2 regions of the Lysinibacillus fusiformis genome follow, and region 2 is predicted to be linked to the other one. Evidence: predicted binding sites of a transcription regulator. Region 2 holds the regulator's gene; the other holds the start of a gene.
The links. Region 2 encodes CtsR, which represses protease genes until heat stress. Its sites were predicted from a motif close to ATGGTCAATAAAGGTCAAACA; they were not measured.

Region 1 (5,861 bases), 820 kb from region 2:
GCATCTGAAGATTTACGAGGTCATTCCTTAGGGAATTTAATGCTTACGGCACTCACTGATATTACTGGAGATTTCAGTCATGCTATTAGTGAGATGGGAAAGGTTTTAAAAGTTCATGGTCGAGTAATACCAGCTGCTAATAAAAAAATCGCCTTACATGCTGTGCTTGAGGACGGTTCAATTATTGAGGGCGAATCAAAAATCCCGACAGCGACAAAACGCATTAATCGCGTTTTTTTAGTACCTGAAAATGTGCAACCGTTACCAGAAGCTATTCGTGCTATACTTCGTGCCGACTATATTTTAATAGGACCAGGAAGCTTGTATACAAGCATTATTCCGAATTTGCTTGTTAAGGAGATAGGAGAAGCAGTTGTTAAGGCTAAAGGAAGAAAAATATATGTTTGTAATTTAATGACACAAAAGGGTGAAACCATTTCTTATACAGCAGGCGATCATGTAACAGCTATACATAAGCATGTTGGCCATGACTTTATCGATTCCATTTTAGTAAATGATGAAGAACTCCCTAACCCTGTTAAAGAACTGTATAAAGAAGAAAGAGCGGAACCAGTGACATTTGACGTAGCAAAGCTTGAAAGCATGGGATTAGAAGTTATTAAACGAGACATTGCTACAATTCGTCCAGATGGCACAGTTCGGCATAATGCTGCGAATGTTGCAGAATGGCTGGTAGATTATGCTGATATTTACCATCAAAAAGTAAGAGGACCAATAATAGAAACATAATGGCTTTATTGTATATGGTAAGATGAACATATACATAGAAATCAGGATTGAAAGGGGGGCGTGATATGTCTTTTGCTTCTGAAACAAAAAAAGAGTTAACACAAATAGAAGCGGACAATCATTGTATGAAAGCAGAAGTTTCTGCCCTAATTCGTATGAATGGTTCATTATCCTTTGCAAATAAACAACTAAGCTTAGACGTGCAAACTGAAAACGCTGCAATTGCCAGAAGACTATATACGATTATGAAAAAATTGTATCCGTACAATGTGGAATTACTGGTTCGTAAGAAAATGCGACTGAAAAAAAATAATGTGTATATATGCCGTGTAAGAGAAGGTGCGCGTGAGCTGTTAATTGATTTAGAAATCATCTCAGACGACTTTCAATTTAACCATACGATCTCAAGAAAGCTCATTCAAAAGAGTGGCCAAAAAAGAGCTTATTTAAGAGGTGCATTTTTAGCAGGAGGTTCTGTCAATAATCCAGAAACATCAGCTTATCATTTAGAGGTGTATTCTTTATATAAAGAGCATGGTGAAGCATTAATGGATTTGATGAATGAATTTGAACTCAATGCCAAAACAATCGAACGTAAAAAAGGTTTTGTGACTTACTTAAAGGAAGCAGAAAAAATTTCGGATTTCCTTAATATTGTTGGTGCACATCAGGCTATGATGAAATTTGAAGATGTTCGCATATTGCGAGACATGCGCAATAGTGTCAACCGTATTGTAAACTGTGAAACAGCCAACCTAAATAAAACCATTGGTGCAGCATTACGGCAGGTGGAGAATATTCGATTTATTGAAAATTCAATTGGTCTAGATCAACTACCAGAGAAGCTTCGTGAAATAGCACGTCTCCGTGTAGAATACCAAGATGTGACATTAAAAGAGCTTGGTGAAATGGTATCTAGTGGAACGGTTAGTAAATCAGGTGTCAACCATCGATTGAGAAAAATTGATGAGATTGCTGATGCATTAAGGCGCGGTGAAAAAATAGGTGGTTAAGTTATCATACTTTTCAGGTATGAATGTCATGCTAATCGCTTATTGTTCTTTTGCTAGTAAGTGAGGTAAGATAAAACTAATAGATGAACGGTAGTGAAGGGGAGTTTTGAGAATGATTGAGAGAAGAGTCCAGGTTAAATTAAAATTAGGACTACAAGCTAGACAAGCAGCACTATTTGTGCAGGAAGCAAATCGTTTTAGTGCTGATATCTTTCTAGAAAAAGATGAGAAAAAAGTAAATGCCAAATCCATTATGGGTGTCATGAGCTTAGCTGTTGCTAAAGGTACTGAAGTTACTTTAAGTAGTGAAGGTAACGATGCTGAGCAAGCGGTTACAGCATTGGCAACAATTATTGAAAATGAAGATTAACATTCATTGAACACAAAAGGCATCACAGAGCAAATCTGTGATGCCTTTTATTTTTTATTTATTATCGCTACGATGCATAATGTGGTCAATTAAGCCATATTCTTTTGCACGTTCAGCAGTCATGAAGTTATCACGATCTGTGTCTCTTGCAATGACTTCAAGTGGTTGACCTGTGCGTTCAGATAAAATGCCATTTAGTTTTTCACGTAAGAATAAAATACGTTTAGCAGCAATTTCAATTTCTGTCGCTTGACCTTGTGCACCACCTAGTGGTTGGTGAATCATTACTTCAGCATTTGGTAGAGCAAAACGTTTACCAGGTTCACCAGCTGCAAGTAGGAAAGCACCCATTGATGCAGCCATCCCAATACAAATTGTTTGTACCTGTGGTTTAATAATTTGCATTGTGTCATAAATAGCCATACCAGCCGTAATGGATCCGCCAGGTGAGTTAATGTAAAGTGAGATATCTTTATCTGGATCTTCTGCTTGTAGGAAAAGAAGCTGAGCGACAATGGAGTTAGCAACATTGTCATCAATGGCACTTCCTAAAAGGATAATACGGTCTTTAAGTAGACGTGAATAAATGTCATATGCACGCTCACCACGACTTGTTTGTTCAATAACTGTAGGAATTAAATTCATGTTAAATCCTCCTTAAAAAGCTAAATTCGAATACCTTTACTGAAAATTTCCTTTGTATTTCAGCTGTATCCTTATCATACACATTATAGTCAGGGAAGGTCAAATATTAACCCTGCTAAAGTGAAATTAAAAAAAATAAATTGTTTTTGCATTCTATGGTTGAATTATATGGGATGGGCTTGTATAATAATTAAGGTTATAAGTTTAAAGTACAGGACACTATTTTGCAGGTATGCTTCAAATGAGGGTTATCTACATCATGCTTTTCGTAAGCCTAGAGTGAGTACTTTTTTTTTGTGTCTTTTGCCCTCGTGGTGTAATGGATAACACGTAAGATTCCGGTTCTTGCACTGGGGGTTCGATTCCCTCCGAGGGCGCCATTTTACTGATGAATTGATATACTGTAATAGCTCATCTCCTAATAAGTAGTTTAGCAGCCTGCTTACTGGAGATCGAGAGGAAGAATAAAGTGAATACTGTCCTAGTTGGCATTATTCCCCTATTTATTCCTTTCAAACCTTCAAAAAAGCAATAACTCCAAATTATTTTTTAGTGAACATACTGTACGTGAGACTAGCAATAGTCGAAAAAAAAGAATCCTATCTGAGGGGATTCTTTTTTTTGCCTAAATTTATCGAAATTTGGCATGGTTCTCATTGTATATATATTAGTTTTAGGTTTAATTTCTTGTGATTTATACATGTTTTTTCAAATTATATGAATTAATTATAAATTTATATGAAAAAATATTTAGTTTTATGCGAAAAGTTGTTGTCTAAATACTATATTGTTAATATAATTGACCTAATAGTCTAACATTTCCGAATTGCGAAAAATAATACGTATTTTGGAAAATTATCGAACTAGGGGGAAATACAATGAAAAAAACAGGTTGGATGTTACTGATGATTATCGCAGCATTAACATTAGCACTTGCAGGATGTGGTACAAAAGATGATGCTTCTTCTGGTAGTACACCTTCAGAAGACGGCGGAGATGGCAAGAAAGTATACAAAGTTGGTACTGAGGCCACTTTTGCACCATTTGAATCTGTTGACGATTCAGGGAAAATTGTAGGGATTGATGTCGATATTTTACAAGCTATTGCAGATGAAATGGACTTTGAAGTTGAGTGGAATAATATTGGGTGGGAACCAGTTTTCCAAACAATTAAAAATGGTGAAACAAATATCGGAGCTTCAGGAATCACAATTACTGAAGAGCGTAAAGAATCATTTGATTTCACTGAACCATACTATGAGTCTCAATTATTAATTGTTGTGAAAGAAGATTCAAAAATCAAATCTCTTGATGAATTAAAAGATAAAAAAGTATCAGTACAAATTAATGCTACTGGTCATATGGCGGCGAAAAAGCTACAAGGGGAAGCAAGTACAAATATTATGGCATTTGAAAGTCAGCCAATCGCGATTCAAGAGATGCTAAATGGTAATGTTGATGCAGCTATCGGAGATAATGCGGTAGTTTATGAATATATGAAAGCTCATCCAGATCAAAAACTAAAAGTAATTGAAGATGACGCATTCGACAAAGAATACTATGGCTTTATGGTTCAAAAAGGGAATAAAGAATTGTTAGATAAATTAAATGAAGGTCTTAAAAAGATTAAAGAAAACGGTAAATTAAAAGAAATTACGGGCACTGATTTTGAGTAACAAATGAATGACATGATGCTACTAACATAGTAATTTTGCTAGCGGCTCATTTATTATTCGTAATTTAAAGGGGAATGGGGTTTTCGGATGGACATCTTTGACTTACGCTGGGACATTGTCTGGAACTACCGAGATATGTTTATACGAGGTATTGGCGTAACACTTATTTTGACACTTAGTGGTTATTTTGGCGGTATTCTATTAGGGCTATTTTTAGGTCTTGGAAAATTATCGAGTAAAAAATGGATTTATTGGCCATCTAAACTATATATCGATTTATTCCGTGGAACACCGATGCTTGTACAAATCTTGTTAATTCACTTAGCAGTTATTCCAACAATTTTTGGTCATTCTTTAGGTTATATGGTATCGGGGATTACAGCGCTTATTTTAAACTGTGCTGCTTACAATGCAGAAATTTTCCGTGCAGGGATTCAAAGTATTGCAAAAGGGCAAATGGAGGCTGCACGCTCTCTTGGGTTAACACATAACCAAGCGATGCGTAAGGTCATTTTACCTCAAGCATTTAGACGTATGATCCCACCATTAGGGAATGAATTCATCGCATTATTAAAAGATTCTTCACTCGTAACAGTTATTGCCGCACCAGATATTTTATATGCTAGTAAGGTAGTAGCTGGTGCAAGCTTCCGCTTCTGGGAACCGTATATCGTTGCAGCATTATTGTATTTAGTTTTAACATATGGTGTAACGAAAGTTGTAGCATTTATCGAGAAACGATTTAGCAATAGTTATGTCCCTCGTAAAGCTAAGGTAGAAGGGCGGGAAGCAAGATGATAAAAATTGAAAACCTACACAAGTACTTTGGTAAGCTTGAAGTATTAAAAGGAATCGATTACGAAATTCAAGAAAAACAAGTTGTCTGTGTCATTGGGCCATCTGGATCAGGAAAAAGTACATTTCTACGATGCATTAATATGTTAGAAGAAGTAACAGATGGTGCTATTTATATTGAAAATGTAAAGATTAATGATCCTAAAACGAATATCAATGAAATACGTGCAGAAGTGGGCATGGTGTTTCAACAATTTAACTTATTCCCGCATATGACTGTTATCGATAATGTCACGATGGCACCTATGCAAATTCGTAAAATGAGTCGTGCAAACGCAGAAGAACTAGGACATGAGCTATTAAAAAAAGTTGGACTCGATAGCAAGGCCTATAATTATCCTGAGCAGCTATCGGGTGGTCAACAGCAGCGTGTGGCAATTGCTCGTGCCTTAGCTATGAAGCCAAAAGCTATTTTATTTGACGAGCCAACTTCAGCACTTGACCCTGAAATGGTAAAAGAGGTGCTAGATGTTATGAAAAATCTAGCGGCTGAAGGGATGACAATGGTGGTTGTGACGCATGAAATGGGCTTTGCTCGTGAAGTAGGCGATC
Region 2 (5,861 bases):
TCTATCACTCATTTTTGCCGCTGCTTCAATCGCTTCATCTGTTATTTTTACACGGTGATGTGCTTCATAACGATCACGTAAGCCTTGAATGATTAGAATAGCTTCTTCCACTGTCGGCTCATCCACTTGGATTGGTTGGAAACGACGCTCTAAAGCTGCATCCTTTTCAATATACTTGCGGTACTCATCAAGTGTTGTGGCACCAATACATTGAAGCTCGCCACGTGCTAAAGATGGTTTTAATATATTCGATGCATCAATCGCACCTTCAGCACCACCTGCACCAATTAATGTATGCAATTCGTCGATAAATAAAATGATGTTACCTGCTTGGCGAATTTCATCCATCACTTTTTTCAAACGGTCTTCAAATTCACCACGATATTTTGTACCTGCAACAACCGTACCCATATCTAGTGTCATGACACGTTTGTCACGAAGGATTTCTGGTACTTCATTATTGATAATTTGCTGTGCTAATCCTTCAGCAATCGCTGTTTTACCAACACCTGGCTCACCAATCAATACAGGGTTATTTTTCGTACGACGCGATAAAACCTCAATCACACGTGTAATTTCCTTGCTTCGCCCAATAACAGGATCTAATGTACCTTCACGTGCAATTTGTGTTAAATCACGTGCTAGGCTATCTAAAGTTGGTGTATTGGCAGCTTGAGCTGCTTGTTGACCAGATTGTGCATTATCGTTATTACCTAATAGCAATAATACTTGCTGACGAGCTTTATTTAAGCCGACTCCCGCATTGTTTAAAACGCGAGCTGCCACACCCTCGCCTTCACGTATAAGCGCCAATAATAAATGCTCTGTGCCGATATAGGAGTGACCTAATTTACGTGACTCATCAACAGACAGTTCAATTACTTTCTTAGCTCTTGGCGTATAGTGAACGATTGGACCGACATCTTCTTTGCCCTTACCAACTAATTCTTCAATTCCAGCTTCAATCATTTGAGGACTAATATCAATGGCTTCTAACGCTTTCGCAGCAATACCGCCGCCTTCACGTATAAGCCCTAATAGTATATGCTCTGTACCGATAGATTCGTGCTTCCAACGAATAGCCTCTTCCTGAGCAAGCTGTAATACTTTTTGCGCGCGTTGTGTAAAACGATTAAACATCATATAAATCCTCTCCTTTTTCCCCATTTATAGGCTTATTCGCATATTCTTGAGATAATGTCTCGCGAAGCATTTCCGCTCGTACACGATCTCGTTCAGCAGGTGGCAGTACCTCACCTGCATAGTGCTGTAAAAAACCTGGTTGCATACAAACAACACATTCATTTAAGGTTGTTGCTTGTATACCATCAATCATCTGTAAATCTACACCTAGACGAACATTAGATAGGCAAGTCGCGGCTTCCTCACTTGTCAAAATTCTCGCATGTGTAAGGGTGCCTAAAGCTCGATATACTCTATCTTCTAGAGCAAGCTCTGCCTTTTCCATTAATTTACCTCTTGCATGTCGTTCTTTTTGAATAATCTTTTCAGCGACACTTTGTATGTCTGCTAAAATATCTTCCTCTGTCTTTCCAAGTGTAATTTGGTTAGACACTTGATAAACATTCCCTAAATTTTCGCTTCCTTCACCATATATACCTCTTACAGTCATCCCTAAGCGTGTCATGGCATTTATAATTTGATTCATTTGCCCCGTTAGTGTAAGAGCGGGTAAATGCATCATGACGGACGCTCGTAGACCCGTACCAATATTCGTTGGACAACTTGTTAAATAACCAAAAGTATCTCGAAAAGCATACGGTAATACTTTCTCTAGGATACGATCAATCTTATTTGCTTGTTCATAGGCACTTTGAAGTTGAAAACTTGCTGTCATACATTGAATGCGTAAATGATCCTCTTCATTCACCATAATGCTAACGGATTCATCTTCAGAAAGTAGTATAGAACCCACTTGCTCTTTTTTAGCCAATTGCGGACTAATCAAATGCTTTTCTACAAGAATTTGACGCTGTAAAGGCGTTAAATCCTTTATAGCAAAATAAGCATAATCATTTTGAAGCGTTGGGCTATCGCTTACAGCATGTGTAACGGCCTGTTCCACCTGCAATGCCTCATTCTCTGAAAAGGCTAATGGAAAACGATACCCATCTAAATTTCGAGCAAGGCGTATCCGTGTGCTAATGACAATATCTGAGTAATCATCTTTGATATGCATCCAGGTTGGCGTCGCACGCTCTAAAAATGATTCAATCATCATGACACATCACCACCTTCAAATTGTAGATGTTTTTCTAGCTCTTTGACTTCATCACGTAGCTTCGCCGCTTCTTCAAATTGTTCTTCCTCTACGGCGGACTTCATACGCTTGCGGATATCCTCTATTTGCTTTTTAATAACATACACATTGCTGCGAGCACCAGGCATTTTACCAATGTGTTGTGGACCTGCCTGAATGCGATTAAAAAGCTTCGGCAAATGTTCACTAAATGTGTCATAACAGCTTGGGCACCCGAATTTTCCCTCTTTTAAAAATTGCTTATACGAAAATCCACATTGTGGGCATGTTTGCTGTTGTGGTTGTACCTGTTGTTTTTCCCCCACCTTTTGCCATGTAGGAGAGCCAAACCAGTTAGACAATAACTGTTGAATAGATACTGGCTCTTGTTTAAACTCTGCATGAAATGGATGGAATTGTGAGGCGCAGACGTCACAATAATGGTGCTCCACCTTTTGCCCACTTTGAACTTGTGTTACTGTAACTGTCGCATTACGTTGTTTACAATGTTCGCAAATCATTTCCATCACCTCACTATTTTTGCTGTTCATATTTAATTGTTGTCAGCATTGCTCGCAATATTTTTGATCGAATGACATCTCTTAATGGGAGATGCAAGTCGATCGTGGAGCGATCAATTGCTGCTAACATTAATTTCGCTTCTCGCTTTGAAATTACCTGCTCATCAATCAGTCGATAAACCAAATCTTCTGCCATCGTTTGTGATGCCCCACCTTCAATTTGCCTGAGAACATCGTCGATTAAATCAATCTGTGAATTCGCGCGGACACGTAAAATTCGAATGTATCCACCACCACCACGTTTGCTCTCAACAAGGTAACCCCGCTCGGCAGTAAATCTTGTATTAATGACATAATTTATTTGTGATGGTACACATTGAAATTTATCAGCGATTTCACTACGTTTAATTTCAATATGCCCTTCTCCACCTAATTCAAGTACTTGCTTTAAGTAACCTTCTATGATGTCTGATATATTACGCATTTTAGGAATACACCTCGCTTGCTTCACTGACTTTGACTATCTTTGACTTTCTTTGAGTATATTATACAAAACGCTTGAAAAAAATTGCAATGATTTCGCCCATAGAAAAGTGGAAAGTCTTGAAAATACCTTTTTAAGCGCCGAAAATAACACCTTTTCGATCATTTGTGTACGGTTTTATAATTTCCTCATATACCTAATGTACCCTTATTAGTCATAGAAAAAACGCAAGCATATGCAACTAGCATATACTTGCGTCTATGAAAATTATACCCAGCGACCAACAATTGGATAACGCCAAGGTTCATCAGACAATGCTTTTACAATACCGATAATCGGTACAACAAATAGCATAATGCCGAAAATGATTAAAAATGGTAATCCAATAAGGACGAAGCTTAAAACAACAGAGATAGCGATTAAAACGCCCATGACAATTTGGAATAGCAATGCTTGAATAGAAATTGCCTTAACTTCCTCATCCGAACTAATTAAAAAGAAAATAATGGGCACTAACCATGGCGCAAAAAATGCACTTGCGTGTATGATTACTTTAGACCATTTAGTCTCCATATATATCAACCCTTTCTTTGAACTTTATCTATGTTTTATGTACTACTATTTACGGAACTATACCCGCAATAGTTTCACATTAAAAAGGATTTTTAAAAATTTTTTTGAGAGGCTGTGATGAGAGATGGAATTTAACAACACATTAGCAAATGAATATGAAAAGGGGATTCGCCGTACGTTGCCAAGTTATGATGCCATGCTGCGTTTAATACAAACCTTTTATCATTCCAAACTTCCAGAAAATGCTAACATGTTAGTTGTGGGTGCAGGGAGTGGCAATGAAATTTTACAGCTTGCAGAAGGAAGACCACACTGGTCATTCACGGGCATTGATCCATCAGAATCCATGCTTAACATAGCTAAAGAGCGTTTGCTCGCTCTACCTAATAATATGTCATTCCATCAGGCTACAATACTCGATGCTCCGCTGCCCTCCACACAGTATGATGCAGCAAGCTGTATTCTCGTCTTGCATTTTATTCGGGATGATGAAGAAAAGCTGGTGACATTAAAAGAAATAGCAAAATATTTAAAACCTGGAGCACCATTTGTCCTTGTTGCAAAGTATGGTCAGCAAGGCTCTTTAGAAACAGAGCTACAATTTGATTTATGGCGTTCCTATTGGCTACAACATACTAGACTTTCTGTGTCTGATGTAGCAGAGATGGAGAAATCCATTCGCTCTCTTTCTTTTATGAGTGAAGAGGGTATTTTAACACTTTTACAAAGTGCAGGCTTTACAAAACCTTCTAGATTTTTTGCCACTACTTTGTTTGGTGGTTGGGTATGCTTTAAAGAGGAGCACTAACTATATTTTGTAGTAAATAATTTGAGGTGAAAACCGTGATAAGCACCATTGGCATTACAAAACAACAACAACTGTTAAAGGATTTTCCATTAGAAGAGATACATCAGCAAGAATTTGAATGGTATTGGGTTGATTTTAATTGTCCTACAGCCGATGAAGAATCATTGTTGGATACATTTTTTCACTTTCACCCTCTTGCTATTGAGGATTGCTTAATGAGATTACAGCGTCCGAAGCTCGACTTTTATGATGATTTTCATTTTTTTGTCATTCATCGAGTAAACGAAGAGACGTTAGCTGCGGAGGAGGTTAATATATTTGCCTCCAATAAATTTATCGTAACCTTCCATAAAAGTCCTGTCCCTGAAATAGATAAGGTGCAGAAGATGCTAGAAAACCAACCGAAGAATTGGGAGCGCGGTACCGTATACTTAACGTATCAAACCATTGATAAAATTGTTGATAGTTATTTTCCACTCGTTTACAAAATTGAAGATCATCTAAATGCATTAGAAGGTGAACTTACATACCAAAGCAACGTAAATGCCATGAAGATTGTCTTCGAGTTCCGTAGTGACTTGCTTGACTTAAGACGTACTATTTTACCAATGCGTGATCTTTTATATCGCGTTCTTAATTCTTACCGTTTCTCACTAAAGAAATCGGAAAGAGCTTATTTTGGAGATATCTATGACCATCTACTTAAGCTAACAGAGATGGTTGAATCCAATCGAGAGCTTACAGCGGATATGCGGGATAGTTATATGGCTATGAGTTCTAGTCGCATGAATGGTATTATGATGACTTTAACAATTGTCTCAACAATCTTTATCCCACTTACCTTCATTGCTGGTGTGTATGGGATGAATTTCGATAATATGCCGGAGCTTCATGGACAATATAGCTATTTTATTGTACTTGGGATTATGATTATTATCGTTATCTTTATGTTGGCCATCTTTAAACATAAGGGCTGGTTTAAACTATTTAAACCATAAAAAAGACTGCTCGTTTTGTTGCGCAAACGAGCAGTTTTTTCAATCTATTAATACGGTCCTCTGTCATCAATTTTATTATCGCCCTGCTGTGGAAATAAAAAGTAGGCTAGTACCCCTGATCCTAAAGATGCGCATACTGTAATTAATAATTGATCAACATCTGGTACCTCAGCATGATAGTTTCGTAGCATATAAACGGAACCAATGGCGACAATCA

Region 1: the regulator CtsR is predicted to act here: its motif matches at 2,864-2,884, upstream of clpP (ATP-dependent Clp endopeptidase proteolytic subunit ClpP).

The regions. Positions count from the first base shown of each region.
Region 1 covers NZ_CP070490.1:828,026-833,886, reverse strand. The annotation lists gene JTI58_RS04220 (gluconeogenesis factor YvcK family protein) at 1-750, shown strand, start outside; gene whiA (DNA-binding protein WhiA) at 816-1,763, shown strand; gene JTI58_RS04210 (HPr family phosphocarrier protein) at 1,876-2,133, shown strand; gene clpP (ATP-dependent Clp endopeptidase proteolytic subunit ClpP) at 2,188-2,778, opposite strand; tRNA gene JTI58_RS04200 (tRNA-Arg) at 3,084-3,158, shown strand; gene JTI58_RS04195 (basic amino acid ABC transporter substrate-binding protein) at 3,657-4,454, shown strand; gene JTI58_RS04190 (amino acid ABC transporter permease) at 4,542-5,252, shown strand; gene JTI58_RS04185 (amino acid ABC transporter ATP-binding protein) at 5,249-5,861, shown strand, end outside.
Region 2 covers NZ_CP070490.1:1,652,329-1,658,189, forward strand. The annotation lists gene JTI58_RS08240 (ATP-dependent Clp protease ATP-binding subunit) at 1-1,143, opposite strand, end outside; gene JTI58_RS08245 (protein-arginine kinase McsB) at 1,133-2,242, opposite strand; gene JTI58_RS08250 (UvrB/UvrC motif-containing protein) at 2,239-2,781, opposite strand; gene JTI58_RS08255 (CtsR family transcriptional regulator) at 2,795-3,265, opposite strand; gene JTI58_RS08260 (DUF4870 domain-containing protein) at 3,533-3,838, opposite strand; gene JTI58_RS08265 (class I SAM-dependent methyltransferase) at 3,963-4,646, shown strand; gene corA (magnesium/cobalt transporter CorA) at 4,682-5,644, shown strand; gene JTI58_RS08275 (hypothetical protein) at 5,692-5,861, opposite strand, start outside.